DNA from 3 places in the Pseudomonas sp. SDO52101_S400 genome. Region 3 is predicted to be linked to each of the others. Evidence: predicted binding sites of a transcription regulator. Region 3 holds the regulator's gene; each other region holds the start of a gene.

The links. Region 3 encodes sigma-54, which starts transcription at its own class of promoters, with help from an activator protein. Its sites were predicted from a motif close to ANTGGCATNNANNTTGCTNT; they were not measured.
Region 1: a site for sigma-54 is predicted at 1,782-1,801, ahead of ACW9HX_RS24450 (flagellar basal body rod protein FlgF). Genes of this name have one in related genera too.
Region 2: a site for sigma-54 is predicted at 3,620-3,639, ahead of ACW9HX_RS22895 (circularly permuted type 2 ATP-grasp protein). Genes of this name have one in related genera too.

The regions. Positions count from the first base shown of each region.
Region 1 covers NZ_JBSVWF010000061.1:18,226-23,155, reverse strand. Annotated here, with positions in the region: gene flgH (flagellar basal body L-ring protein FlgH) at 1-102, opposite strand, end outside; gene flgG (flagellar basal-body rod protein FlgG) at 156-941, opposite strand; gene ACW9HX_RS24450 (flagellar basal body rod protein FlgF) at 987-1,727, opposite strand; gene ACW9HX_RS24445 (sigma-54-dependent transcriptional regulator) at 1,983-3,545, opposite strand; gene phhA (phenylalanine 4-monooxygenase) at 3,769-4,605, shown strand; gene ACW9HX_RS24435 (4a-hydroxytetrahydrobiopterin dehydratase) at 4,723-4,930, shown strand, end outside.
Region 2 covers NZ_JBSVWF010000053.1:24,562-29,491, reverse strand. Annotated here, with positions in the region: gene ACW9HX_RS22910 (c-type cytochrome) at 1-280, shown strand, start outside; gene ACW9HX_RS22905 (transglutaminase family protein) at 408-1,217, opposite strand; gene ACW9HX_RS22900 (alpha-E domain-containing protein) at 1,214-2,164, opposite strand; gene ACW9HX_RS22895 (circularly permuted type 2 ATP-grasp protein) at 2,177-3,586, opposite strand; gene ACW9HX_RS22890 (ribonuclease E inhibitor RraB) at 4,063-4,410, opposite strand; gene ACW9HX_RS22885 (hypothetical protein) at 4,620-4,853, opposite strand.
Region 3 covers NZ_JBSVWF010000005.1:154,275-159,204, reverse strand. Annotated here, with positions in the region: gene lptA (lipopolysaccharide transport periplasmic protein LptA) at 1-24, shown strand, start outside; gene lptB (LPS export ABC transporter ATP-binding protein) at 24-749, shown strand; gene ACW9HX_RS03955 (RNA polymerase factor sigma-54) at 936-2,429, shown strand; gene hpf (ribosome hibernation-promoting factor, HPF/YfiA family) at 2,503-2,811, shown strand; gene ptsN (PTS IIA-like nitrogen regulatory protein PtsN) at 2,823-3,287, shown strand; gene rapZ (RNase adapter RapZ) at 3,290-4,147, shown strand; gene ACW9HX_RS03935 (HPr family phosphocarrier protein) at 4,163-4,438, shown strand; gene ACW9HX_RS03930 (ZIP family metal transporter) at 4,475-4,930, opposite strand, start outside.

The sequences.
Region 1 (4,930 bases), on a different contig from region 3:
CACCGGAGCGTAGTAAGGGTCATTGGGCTTGGGCGTCGGAGCGACGCAGCCCGCGAGCGAGACCACCCCACCCAATGCCAGAACAGATACGAAGCGTTTCATGACCCTTACCTCACGGTGTTGCAGGCGGCCTCATGGCCGCCTCATAGACTTGATTACAGATTCTGCGTTACGAACGAGAGCATCTGGTCGGCGGTGGAGATCACCTTGGAGTTCATCTCGTAAGCACGCTGAGTGGTGATCATGTTGACCATCTCTTCCACGGTGCTGACGTTGGAGGTTTCCAGGGTGTTCTGCAGGGTGGTGCCGAAACCGTTCAGGCCCGGTGTACCGACTTGCGGCGCACCGGAAGCGGCGGTTTCCAGGAACAGGTTGTTGCCCACGGCCTGCAGACCGGCCGGGTTGATGAAGTCGGCGGTTTGCAGGTTGCCGATCACTTGGGACGCGGCGTTGCCGGCGACGGTGATCGACACAGTGCCGTCACGGCCGACGGTGAAGGTCTGGGCATTGTTCGGAATGACAATCGCCGGTTCCAGGGCGAAACCACTGGCGTTGACGATCTGGCCATTGGAGTCGAGGTGGAAAGTACCGTCACGGGTGTAGGACGTGGTGCCGTCCGGCTGCAGGATCTGGAAGAAACCACGGCCGTCGATGGCCATATCCAGCGGCTGCTCGGTGGTTTGCAGGCTACCGGCGGTGAAGTTCTTCTGGGTGCCGACGATGCGCACACCGGTACCCACTTGCAGACCCGACGGCAGTTCGCTGTCCTGGGTCGACTGGGCGCCTGGCTGACGCTTGATCTGGTACAGCAGGTCCTGGAACTCGGCGCGGTCACGTTTGAAACCCGTGGTCGACACGTTCGCCAGGTTGTTGGAAATGGTGGTCAGGTTGGTGTCCTGGGCGGACAGACCGGTTTTGGCAACCCATAGAGCCGGAAGCATTCGATTCTCCTCGTGCGCCTGTTTTACGGCGCGACGTTCTGATAATTAGCTGATCTGCAAGACCCGAGCCATGGCCTGGTCGTCGTCTTTGGCGGTGTTCATCATCTTGACGTGCAACTCGAACTGCTTGGCCAGGGCCAGCACCGACGTCATCTCTTCCACGGCATTGACGTTGCTCGACTCCAGGAAACCCGACACCAGTTTGACGTTGGCATCGGCCGGCGCAGGCTGGCCGTCCTTGGTGTAGATCGAACCGTCCAGGCCCTTGTTCATGTTCTTGATGTCCGGGTTGACCAGCTTGATCCGGTCGACTTCAGCCATGACGCGCGGGCCCTCGCCCATCGCACGGATGCTGATGGTGCCGTCTTCACCGACTTCCACTTGCTGCTCTGGCGGCACGGCAATCGGCCCGCCATTGCCCATGACCGGCATGCCGTTGCCGGCGCGCAAAACGCCCAGGGCGTCGATGTTCAGGCTGCCGGTGCGCACGTAGCTTTCACCGCCGTTAGGGTTTTGCACGGCAATGAAACCGTTGCCGGTCACGGCGACATCGAGGTCACGACCGGTTTCCACCAGGGAACCGGCGGTGAAGTCGGTGGCGGGCCGCTCGCTCATGGCAAACGCACGCGCCGGAAAGCTGTCACCAAACACCGGCATCGAACGCGCCTGCTCCAGGTCGCGCTGAAAACCATTGGTGGAGATGTTCGCCAGGTTGTTGGCATGAGCCTTTTGCGCCAGTGCGTTCTGGCTGGCGCCGGTCATTGCCACATAAAGGTACTTGTCCACACTCTTTCCTCTGCATGCCGGACGTTTGCCGCCCACCGCTGTACTGCTGAGCCACAAGCAATTTGCAGACCAACTTTTTTCTGGCGGCCAACGAGCCGATAAACAAAGGACTTGGAGGATAGTGAGGGGAAATTTGAAATGTATCGAAGTCGAAAAACCGGCGGTGTCATGCCGCTTGGCGGCAAACGCCCGACCTCTATCAGCGATCACTGATCGTTCCCACGCAGAGCATGGGAACGATCAAGCTGGTGGTGATCACTCGGACGCGTCTTTGCCGACTTCGTACTCACGCAGCTTGTTGGCGATGGTCGTATGGGAAACGCCGAGCCGCTTGCCCAGTTGCCGACTGCTCGGATGCTCGGAATACAAGCGCTCCAGCACCGCTTTCTCGAAGCGCCCGACAATCTCGTCGAGCCCTCCTTCCAGCGAGAAGTCGCCAAGCGGCTGACGCACGCCATAGTCCGGCAGACGAATATGCTCAGCCTTGACCGTCCCGCCATCACACAGCGAAACCGCCTGGAACAGTACGTTCTCCAACTGCCTGACGTTGCCCGGCCAATGGTAATGACTGAGTCGGTCCATCGCCGCCGGTGCCAGTTTCGGCAACGGGCAACCGATCTGCCGACTGGCCTGATCAAGGAAGTGCTCCACCAGTGGCGTCAAACCGTCGAGGCATTCACGCAGGGGCGGGATGTGCAGCGAAAGCACGTTGAGGCGGTGATACAAATCCTGGCGAAACTCGCCACGGGCGCACAACTCGGACAGGTCGACCTGGGTGGCGCAGATCACGCGCACATCCAGGTAAACCTCTTCATCACTGCCCACACGACGGAAGCAACCGTCCTGCAGGAAGCGCAGCAATTTCACCTGCAAGCGTGGGCTCATTTCGCCGACACCATCGAGGAACAACGTGCCGCCCGCCGTCAGCTCCAGCAGCCCGAGCTTGCCTTCAGCCCGCGCCCCTTCGAAGGCACCGGGGCCGTAGCCGAACAACTCGGTCTCGGCCATCGACTCAGGCAGCCCTGCGCAGTTGAGCGCCATCAACGGCGACTGACCGCGCGGGCTCGCCAGGTGACAGGCCCGCGCCAGCAATTCCTTGCCAGTGCCGGTTTCGCCTTCAATCAATAAGGGCGCATCCAGCGGCGCCATGCGCCGGGCTTCGCGCACCACTGCAGCCATCACTTTCGAGCTTTGGAAGATGCTGTCGAAGCCGCGCAACTCTTGCTTGCGCACGTTATAGATGCGTTCGCCGACCCGATCCGCCCGGTGCAGCGTCAGTACCGCACCGGCCATGGCTTCGCTGTCATCGTGCTCCGATTGCAACGGGGCGATGTCGGCCAGAAAGATGTCGCCCTTGACCTTGACCCGCATGCCGTTGATTCGCGACTTGTTGGCGCGCACCAGCTCCGGCAAATCGAAATCCTCGGCGTAACGCGACAGTGGAATCCCCGGCACTTCGTCGACCCGCACGCCAAGCAACTGCGCCGCCGCACGGTTGGCGGCAACGATGGAGCCGCCCATGTCGATCGACAGCACCGGAAACTCCAGCGCCCCGAGCAATGCATTCAGCTCCATGTGTCGGCGTTCACTGGGCATCAGCCCTACCCGCTTCACGCCGAACACCCCGGCGATGGCTTCGAACTTCGGCCGCAATGCCTGGAACTGCAGATTGATCAGGTTCGGGCAATGCAAATAGATCGCGTTGCCGTGTTCACCACCGACCTCGCCGCGAGCGACGTTGATCCCGTACTCCACCAGCAGATTGAGGATGTCGCGCAGGATGCCGATGCGGTTCTGGCAGTGGACTTTGATACGCATATAAAGGCCCGATACAGGTAAAGAGGCGGATTTTTCTCTGCCGCCCGCAAGATAGTCGTCAAGATTATGTGACAGACACCGGCCATTTCAAACCTGCCAATCACCGTAATCACGACTTATCGCACAAAGCGTAACGATAAATTTACAAATTAAAGAGACTTTTCCTACTCGAGCCAGCATCAACCTGCTGCATCACGGCACGCCCTGAGGTATTTCTCAGTCCATGGCAGGACATAACAAGAACGAATTCCCCTCGCAGGAGAGCAGTATGAAGCAGACGCAATACGTGGCCCGCGAGCCCGATGCGCAAGGTTTTATCGACTACCCCGCCGAAGAACACGCGGTGTGGAACACGCTGATCACCCGCCAGTTGAAAGTGATCGAGGGTCGGGCGTGCCAGGAATACCTGGACGGTATCGAAAAACTCGGTCTGCCCCACGACCGCATCCCGCAACTGGGCGAGATCAACAAGGTGCTCGGCGAGACCACCGGTTGGCAGGTCGCCCGCGTCCCGGCGCTGATTCCGTTCCAGACCTTTTTCGAATTGCTCGCCAGCAAGCAGTTTCCGGTGGCCACGTTCATTCGCACCCGTGAAGAACTGGACTACCTGCAAGAGCCGGACATTTTCCACGAGATCTTTGGTCACTGCCCGCTGCTGACCAACCCGTGGTTCGCCGAATTCACCCACACCTATGGCAAGCTCGGCCTGCAAGCGACCAAGGAAGAACGCGTTTATCTGGCGCGCCTGTACTGGATGACCATCGAGTTCGGCCTGGTCGACACCCCGCAGGGCAAACGCATCTACGGCGGCGGCATCCTGTCCTCGCCAAAAGAAACCGTTTACTCGCTGTCGGACGAACCTGAGCATCAGGCCTTCGATCCGCTGGAAGCGATGCGCACGCCGTACCGCATCGACATTCTGCAACCGCTGTACTTTGTCCTGCCGAACCTCAAGCGCCTGTTCGACCTCGCCCACGAAGACATCATGGGCATGGTCAAGCAAGGCATGCAGCTGGGTCTGCACGCACCGAAATTTCCGCCGAAACCAAAAGCTGCGTGAACCGTGGCTTTTACTTACAAGTGAGTCTGTCAGTCGTCGCGGCTTTGGTTTAGCGTGACGACATTGACGACCGTAACAGCTCTTATAAAAAAGACATCCGATCTCAGGAATCAAACCATGTCCACTTTGAACCAAGCCCATTGCGAAGCGTGCCGTGCCGATGCCCCACAAGTCAGCGATGAAGAACTGCCGATCCTGATCAAGCAGATCCCTGACTGGAACATCGAAGTGCGTGACAGCATCATGCAGCTGGAAAAAGTCTTCCTGTTCAAGAATTTCAAGCACGCGCTGGCTTTCACCAACGCCGTCGGCGAGATCTCCGAGG
Region 2 (4,930 bases), on a different contig from region 3:
GAATCAGGGGTTTGCGCTGTTCCAGAAGAACTGCCTGGCCTGCCATCGCCTGAATGGCGCTGGCGATGCGCAATTCGGGCCGGACCTGAATATTCCCTACAACCCGACTGAGTACTTCGGCACGGACTTCCTCAAGCGTTACATCCGCGATCCGCAAAGTTTGCGTCAGTGGCCGCAGGCGAAAATGCCGGGGTTTACTGCGCAGGTGTTGCCGGATGCGGATCTGCAGAAGCTGGTGGGGTATTTGCAGCATATGGCTGGGCGCAAGGTTAAGCCTTGATCACTTAAGCCTTGCAGTGCTCTCACTGGCCTCTTCGCGGGCAAGCCCGCTCCCACAGGATCAGCGCATAACCTGTGGGAGCTGCGGTGCAACGACTCGACTTGCCAACGATACGGAATTGCGGATCTTACTGCTGCTGCACTGAAATGATTGGCGCTGGTGTCGGCGACACCAGCACTTTCGCGTGCATCTGCTCTGAACCGCCGCCCCGGCGCATCCCCCGCACCGGGCAGGCGTCGAGGTAATCCAGTCCCACCGCCAGTTTCAAATGCCGCTCCGGCCGAGCCAGCTCATTGGTCACGTCAAAGCTGTACCAGGCGTCATCGATCCAGGCTTCGGCCCAGGCGTGACTGGCCAGATGCTCGCAATCCTCGCTGTACAGATAACCCGACACATACCGCGACGGCACACCGAGGCTGCGCGCGCAGGCGAGAAACGCGTGGGCGTGATCCTGGCAAACACCCGCCCGGCCGGCAAACGCCTCGGCGGCGCTGGTGTCGACTTCGGTAGAGCCGGGCTTGTAAGTCATGTGCTGGTTCAAACCGTGCATCAGGTCAATCAATGCGTTGCGGTCGCGTCGTTGCTTGCAGGATTTTTCGGCAAACGCCCGCAGTGCCTCGTCGGCCTCGGTAAGCCGGGTGAAACGCAGGAACGGCAGCGCCGACTGGCTCTCATGCTCCGCTTCACGCAACTCGTCGATATCGACCTGCCCCCGGGCGCCGATGATGATCGCTTCGTGGGGCTCGTCCATGGTCAGCACATGCAGGATGTTGCCGAACGGATCGAGCTGGGCGCGTACCGGGCGCGGCAGATCGAGCTGCCAGCTCAGCACGTGCTGACGCTCGCTGTCGTGGGGTGTCAGGCGCAGGTACTGGATGCTAGCCCGCACCTGATCTTCGTAGTGATAGGTGGTCTCGTGGCTGATGGAAAGTCTCATGCGGCCTCCAGGTAGGAACTGTGAATGGCGTTGCCCAGCTGACGCACCAGCGGGATGAATTCGGTGAGCCAGGCGTGCAGCCCTTCTTCAAGAATTTCGTGGATGCCGGTGTAGCGCAGGCGTGCATCCATTTCCGCCGCCAGCCGTTGCGCGGGACGACCGTTGGCACCCGGCAATTGCGCGAGGATCTGGTCGATTTCTTCGGTGCAGGCTCGCAGCGAGCGCGGCACGTCGGCGCGCAACAGCAGCAGCTCGGCGACATGCCGGGCGCCGGGTGCATCGCGGTAAATTTCGGTGTAGGCCTCGAACGAGGACAAAGCCCGCAACAAGGCGCTCCACTGGTAATAGGCATGCGCGGTGCCGTCGCTGACCGCTTCGGCCTGATCGCCGGCCATTTCGTAGCGGGCATCGAGCAGGCGCAACGTGTTGTCAGCGCGTTCGATAAACGTACCCAGGCGAATGAAACGGAACGCGTCATTGCGCATGATGGTGCCGTAGGACGCGCCCCGGAACAGGTGCGAACGTTCCTTGATCCACTCGCAGAAACGGCTCATGCCGTAGCGGCTGAGGCCTTGATTGGCGATCCCGCGGATCTCCAGCCAGGTGGCGTTGATGTTCTCCCACATGTCGGCGGTGATCCGACCGCGCACCGCGTGGGCACTGGCCCGCGCCGCGCCGAGGCAGCTGTAGATACTCGCCGGGTTGGCCGCGTCGAGGGCGAAGAAATGCAGCAAGCGCTCTGCATGCAGTTCACCGTGACGCTCCAGGTAATCGTCCAGCGTGCCAGTGATCAACAGCGGCATCGCCAGTTCGTGCAGACCGTCGCCACGGCCGTCCTGCGGCATCAGCGACAGCGAATAACTGACATCGAGCATGCGTGCGAGGTTTTCCGCCCGCTCCAGGTAACGCGACATCCAGTACAGATCCGAGGCAGTTCTACTTAACATGACAGGCTTCCTTCAATCCTCGACCACCCAGGTGTCCTTCGTTCCGCCGCCCTGGGATGAATTCACCACCAGAGAGCCTTCACGCAGGGCGACACGGGTCAAACCGCCGGGCACAACCCGGGTTTCGCGGCCGGACAATACGAACGGGCGCAGGTCGATATGGCGCGGCGCAATGCCGTTTTCGACAAAGGTCGGACAGGTCGACAGCGACAGCGTCGGTTGCGCGATGTACGCGTGGGGCTTGGCCTTGATCCGCTCGCGGAATGCATCGATTTCCGCAGTCGTCGCCGCCGGCCCCACCAGCATTCCGTAACCGCCGGATCCCTGGGTTTCCTTGACCACCAGATCCGGAAGATTGGCCAGTACATGGGAAAGTTCAGACGGATTGCGGCATTGCCACGTCGGCACGTTCTTCAGGATCGGCTCTTCATCGAGGTAGAAACGGATCATCTCGGTGACGAACGGATACACCGACTTGTCGTCCGCCACTCCGGTGCCGATGGCATTGGCCAGCACCACGTTGCCGGAGCGATAGGACGACAGCAGGCCCGGCACGCCCAGCATTGAATCCGGACGGAAAGCCAATGGGTCGAGGAACGCGTCGTCGAGCCGGCGGTAGATCACGTCCACCGCTTTGGGGCCGTCGGTGGTGCGCATGAAGACCTTGTCGTCGCGCACGAACAGATCGGCGCCTTCGACCAGTTCCACGCCCATTTCCCTGGCCAAAAATGCGTGTTCGAAAAACGCGCTGTTGAACCGGCCCGGCGTCAGCACCACGACACTCGGGTCATCAATGGGGCTTGAGCTTTTCAGGGTGTCGAGCAACAGGTTCGGATAATGGTCGATCGGGGCGATGCGCTGGGCCGCGAACAGCTCGGGGAACAGGCGCATCATCATCTTGCGGTCTTCGAGCATGTAGCTCACGCCGCTGGGCGTTCGCAGGTTGTCCTCGAGCACGTAATACGTGCCGTCGCCGTCGCGCACCAGATCGACGCCGGAGATGTGCGAATAAATATCGCGGTGCAGATCCAGCCCCTGCATCGCCAACTGGTATTGCTCGTTGGCCAGCACCTGCTCGGCGGGAATGATCCCGGCCTTGATGATGCGCTGCTCGTGGTAAAGGTCGGCGAGGAACATGTTCAACGCCTTGACCCGCTGAATGCAGCCGCGCTCGACAATCCGCCACTCGCTGGCGGGAATGCTGCGCGGAATGGTGTCGAAGGGAATCAGGCGTTCTGTCCCTTGCTCGTCCCCGTAGAGCGTGAACGTGATCCCGGCACGATGGAACAGCAGATCGGCCTCGCGTCGCCGCTGGGCCAGCAGTTCGTCAGGCGTCTCGGCCAGCCAGCGGGCAAACTCCCGGTAATGCGGGCGAACCTGGCCGCCGGCATCGTACATTTCATCAAAATAGGTGCGGATCATGCCGTACTCCTTGTCACCCCGGACATACAGACCTTCGCAAGGCCCGTGCCATCGGCATAAACGCTTTGATTTCAATCGGTTGGATATTCACGTCACAAGCACCGCACCATTCCTGTGCGGTAAATGCCCCAACCTGATCGCCCCCGCCTCATTGCGACGCAGTGCAGTCGCCTATCACCAGCATAGTCAGAGTTGATTTCACTGCCCGGCGCCGCCTGCGGATAATCCGCACATCCGCTGCAAAACGTCTCTGACGAAGTGCGCAGCCCAACTGATCCGGCTTGCCCTGGCAGCCCTACCGGCCGTAACCCTGACCGGTTTCCTCTCCTTCCGGTCTTCCCTTTCAGCCACCTCTCCTGGTGGCTTTTTTTTGCGCCGGATTCTTGTTTCAGGGTTTTGCCGGGCGGTTTTCAAGGCGTACAAACGACAACGGCCGACCCGAAGGTCAGCCGTTGCTCGACGTGTTGCGAGGGTTATCAGTTCAAACGATTGCGGTTGCGCACCTCCTGCTTCACGCCCCAGCCTTCGATGATGCCGCCCAGGGGCTCGACCACCGCCGAAAAGCCCTGTTCGAAATCGCCAATGTCGTCGTAGGTTGCGTACATCACCTTGCTCAATTCCAGGGACCACGCGCCGTCGTCGCGCGCACTGACCTGGGCATTGATGGATTCACCGCGAAACTTGCCTGCCGCCCTGCGCGCCCGCTCCTCGTCCGGGAAAATGGCGTAGAACTCGATGGGATGGAATCGGGAAAAATCGAAACCGCCTTCTTTCATGCGGCGCAGAACATTGCTGCTGATGTCTTCTTGATAGGCTGTGCTCATGAATCGTCCCCCTCGCATAGATGGATAGACTTTCCGTATTCCCGCCCCGGGCCTTTGGCCTAAGTACTTCGGCAACGTGGTTGCACGCGGGAAACAAGCATGTAGCTGACAAGACCAGACCTTAGCGATCCTTTCGCTGATCTCGCTTGCAGAGTAGCCCCAAGATAGAGCCGCTGCCAAGGCCTGGTGCGTTACGGACAAGAAGATTTTCAGATGGGAGTGATGCTGCGGATTTCTATGCTGTTCTGGGTTTTCAGGCTTTTGGCGCCTGCATCGGAGGTTCGCCCTTCCAGATCGTTCAGATCCAGTGCGGCCGCGACAGGGAGGAGTCGTTCCTTAATCAAACGGGCAGCCTCATCATCGCTGGGGCATTCCGCACGCTCGAAGACTTCATCGACAATTTCACCGTGATCATCCACGAAAGTGACTTTCCACTTTTGCATTGGAGCCTCCTCGAACAAACCCGCAAATGGGCTTACATCTATCTCGACTTTTGTCAGGAATGATCGTTCAAAAGGTT
Region 3 (4,930 bases):
AAAACCGACGAGAAAACCCAGTAATGGCAACTCTGAAAGCTCAGCACCTGGCCAAGGCCTATAAAAGCCGCCAGGTCGTGCGCGATGTCAGCCTGTCGATCGACAGCGGTCAGATCGTAGGCCTGCTCGGTCCCAACGGCGCCGGCAAGACCACCTGCTTCTACATGATCGTCGGCCTGGTGCAGGCCGATCAGGGTCGCGTGCTGATCGACGACCTGGATGTCAGCCACCAACCGATGCACGGCCGCGCCAAGGCCGGTATCGGCTATCTGCCGCAGGAAGCCTCGATCTTCCGCAAGCTGTCGGTGGCCGACAACATCATGGCCATCCTCGAGACCCGCCAGGAGCTCGACAAGGCCGGACGTCGCAAGGAGCTGGAAAGCCTGCTGCAGGAATTCCACATCAGCCATATCCGCGACAACCTCGGCATGAGCCTGTCCGGTGGCGAGCGTCGCCGGGTGGAAATCGCCCGCGCACTGGCCACCGCGCCGAAATTCATCCTGCTCGACGAACCGTTCGCCGGTGTCGACCCGATCTCCGTGGGCGACATCAAGCAGATCATCCACCACCTCAAGGCCAAGGGCATCGGTGTACTGATCACCGACCACAACGTCCGCGAGACGCTGGATATCTGCGAAACGGCCTACATCGTCAATGACGGCCAACTGATCGCCGAAGGCGATTCCGCGACCATCCTCGCCAACGATCTGGTGAAGGAAGTGTATCTGGGTCACGAGTTCCGCCTCTAAGCGCGACAGCATTCGACCAGCCGTCCGGGTGCTGTAACGTTGAAGCGCATTTTTATACGCTTTTATTGTTACAGCGCTCTAGGCAAACACGACAGTTTCAGGCATATAATTTGCTTAAGTTTGGCGCTCCGGCGCCCTGTAGTGGATGGCGCATAGCGCCGGCGAATAAGGTGTTAAGCCCCTGCCATGAAACCATCGCTAGTCTTGAGAATGGGCCAGCAGCTGACGATGACACCGCAGCTGCAACAGGCCATCCGCCTGCTCCAATTGTCGACCCTGGATCTGCAACAGGAAATCCAGGAGGCTCTGGAATCCAATCCGATGCTCGAACGCCAGGAAGACGGCGACGACTTCGACAACTCCGATCCCATGGCCGACAACGCCGAACAGAAGCCCAACACCGAGATTCCGGAACCGTCCTATCAGGAGACCGCGCCGACGGTCGACAATCTTGAAGAAGGCGAGTGGAACGAGCGAATCCCCAACGAACTGCCCGTGGATACGGCTTGGGAAGACGTCTACCAGACCAGTGCCAGCAGCCTGCCAAGCAGCGATGACGACGAGTGGGATTTCACCACCCGAACTTCCGCTGGCGAGAGCCTGCAAAGCCACCTGCTGTGGCAACTGAACCTGGCGCCGATGTCCGACACCGATCGCCTGATCGCCGTCACCCTGATCGACTGCATCAACAATCAGGGCTACCTCGACGAAACCCTCGAAGAAATCCTCGACGCCTTCGATCCGGAACTCGACATCGAGCTGGACGAGATCGAAGCCGTCCTGCATCGCATCCAGCAATTCGAACCCGCCGGCATAGGCGCACGCAATCTGGGCGAATGCCTGCTGCTGCAATTGCGCCAGCTGTCGGCCAAGACTCCTTGGCTGGCCGAAGCCAAGCGTCTGGTTACCGATTACATCGACCTGCTCGGCAGCCGCGACTACAGCCAGCTGATGCGACGCATGAAGCTCAAGGAAGATGAACTGCGCCAGGTCATCGAACTGGTACAGAGCCTCAACCCGCGCCCCGGCTCGCAGATCGAATCCACCGAAGCCGAATACGTGGTGCCTGACGTGATCGTGCGCAAGGACAACGAGCGCTGGCTGGTCGAGCTGAACCAGGAATCGGTGCCGCGCCTGCGGGTCAACGCCCAGTACGCCGGCTTCGTGCGCCGCGCCGACACCAGCGCCGACAACACCTTCATGCGCAATCAGTTGCAGGAAGCACGCTGGTTCATCAAGAGCCTGCAGAGCCGCAACGAAACCCTGATGAAAGTGGCCACCCAGATCGTCGAGCATCAGCGCGGCTTTCTGGAGTACGGCGACGAAGCCATGAAACCGTTGGTACTGCACGACATCGCCGAAGCGGTGGGCATGCACGAGTCGACGATTTCCCGGGTAACCACACAGAAATTCATGCATACCCCCCGGGGCATCTATGAACTGAAATACTTTTTCTCCAGCCACGTCAGCACCTCCGAAGGCGGCGAATGCTCGTCCACGGCGATCCGCGCGATCATCAAGAAACTGGTTGCCGCGGAAAATCAGAAAAAGCCGTTGAGTGACAGCAAGATCGCTGGTTTACTGGAGGCACAAGGCATTCAGGTGGCTCGCCGCACCGTCGCCAAGTACCGCGAATCCCTCGGGATCGCGCCTTCGAGCGAACGCAAGCGGTTGATGTAAGCCACGTTACAGCGTTCCAGTGGCAGGCTCTTCGGCCTGCCGCTTTATGCACTGGCAACGAAGGAGAAGCTGTATGCAAGTCAACATCAGTGGACACCAACTGGAAGTTACCCAACCTCTCCGTGAATACGTTGAGCAAAAGCTCAAGAGGCTTGAGGGACATTTCGACAAGATCACCAACGTGCAAGTCACGATGTGCGTCGAAAAGCTGAAGCAGAAAATCGAAGCCACGCTGCATATTCCCGGCAACGAGGTCGTCGCAAACGCGGAACATACCGATATGTACGCAGCGATCGACGCGCTGACCGACAAGCTTGATAAACAACTCAAAAAGCATAAGGAAAAGACCCAGAGCCTGCTTCAGGGCGCTACCGGTCGATAACCCCCACCCCCATGATCCGACTTGAAAGCATCCTGACCCCCGGCCGTTCCCTCGTGAACGTGCCGGGCGGCAGCAAAAAGAAAGCCCTCGAACAAATTGCCAACCTGATCGCCCGGGAAGTACCGGATCTGGAGATGCAAGATGTCTTCGAGGCGCTGATTGCCCGTGAAAAACTCGGCTCGACCGGTTTTGGCAACGGCATCGCCATCCCCCACTGCCGCCTGAAGGGCTGCGAAGCGCCCATCAGTGCCTTGATGCATCTGGAAGCCCCAATCGATTTCGACGCCATCGATGGCGCACCGGTCGACCTGCTGTTCGTGTTGCTGGTCCCGGAAGCTGCCACCGATGCACACCTGGAACTGCTGCGCCAGATCGCCAGCATGCTCGATCGCAAGGACGTACGCGAAAAGCTGCGTCGCGCCACCACCAACGAAGCCTTGTATCAGGTTGTCCTGGACGAGCAAAACGGGCACTAAACATGCGCTTGATCATCGTCAGTGGCCGCTCCGGCTCGGGCAAAAGTACTGCCCTGGATGTCCTCGAGGACAACGGCTACTACTGCATCGACAATCTGCCGGCCGGTCTGCTGCCGGAACTGGCGGAACGCGCACTGGTTCATACGGAACTGTCTCAGCCACTGGTCGCGGTATCGATCGATGCGCGCAATCTGCCCAGTCATCTCTCGCGCTTTCCGGAGTTGCTTGAAGAGGTCCGCAGCCGGCACATCCAGTGCGATGTCCTGTATCTGGATGCCGATGAAGAAACCTTGCTCAAGCGTTTTTCGGAAACCCGTCGCCGCCACCCTCTGAGCAGCGCCAATCGTTCGCTGGCCGAAGCCATCAACGATGAAACGGCCTTGCTGGGCCCGATCGCCGACCTGGCCGACCTCAAGGTCAACACCACCCATCTGAACCTGTACCAGTTGCGCGACACCATCAAGCTTCGGCTGCTGAACCAGCCGGAGCCGGGCACCGCATTTCTGGTGGAGTCGTTCGGTTTCAAACGCGGCATGCCGGTGGATGCGGATCTGGTGTTCGATGTACGCTGCCTGCCCAATCCGTACTGGAAACCGGAACTACGCGCGCAATCGGGGCTCGATGAGCCGGTAGCCGAGTATCTGGCGGCACAACCGGAAGTCGAAGAGATGTTCCAGGACATCTATGCGTATCTGTTCAAATGGCTGCCGCGCTTCGCTGCAAGCAATCGCGCCTACGTCACCATTGCCATTGGCTGCACCGGCGGACATCACCGTTCCGTCTACCTGACCGAACGCCTGGGTCAGGCCCTGCAGAAAACCCTGAAGAATGTCCAGGTTCGCCACCGCGACCTCAGCTAAAGGATTCACACCGCGATGCCTGCTCTGGAAATCGAAATCATCAACAAGCTGGGCCTTCATGCCCGGGCATCGGCAAAATTCGTTGGCGTGGCGGGCCAGTATCCCGACTGCACGATCAGAGTGGGTCGCACCCCGGAAACCACGGTTGATGGCAAAAGCATCATGGCGATGATGATGCTTGCCGCCGGCAAGGGCACCAAAATCTTTCTGAGTACCGAAGGGCATCAGGAACAGGAAGCCCTGGATGCCCTGGTGGCACTGATCAACAACTATTTCGATGAAGGCGGTTGAAAGCCTTTATTGGCGGGGGAGCCATCCTCCCCCACCTCATCCCAACGCCGTATCCATCACCATCATCAGGCAGAACCCGATCAACAACCCCAGGCTCGCCAGTTTGTCGTGACCATTGCGTCGTGACTCCGGGATCACTTCGTGGGTCACCACCAGCAACATTGCCCCGGCCGCCAGTGCCAATCCCAAGGGCAACAACAACTCCGCCAGGCTGACCAGCCACGCACACAGCAGGGCAAACACCGGCTCGACCAGTCCCGATGCCGCCCCGATCAGAAATGCCTTGATCCGCGACATCCCCGCCCCGGCCAGTACCAGCGCAATCACCAGTCCTTCCGGCACATCCTGCAAGGCAATACCCATCGCCAGGCTGTCAGCGTCCGGCATGCCGCCGCCAGCGGAGACACCGACGGCCATGCCTTCCGGGATGTTATGGGCAATGATGGCAAACACGAACAGCCAGATCCGCGGGGGAATCACTGGATGCTCGAC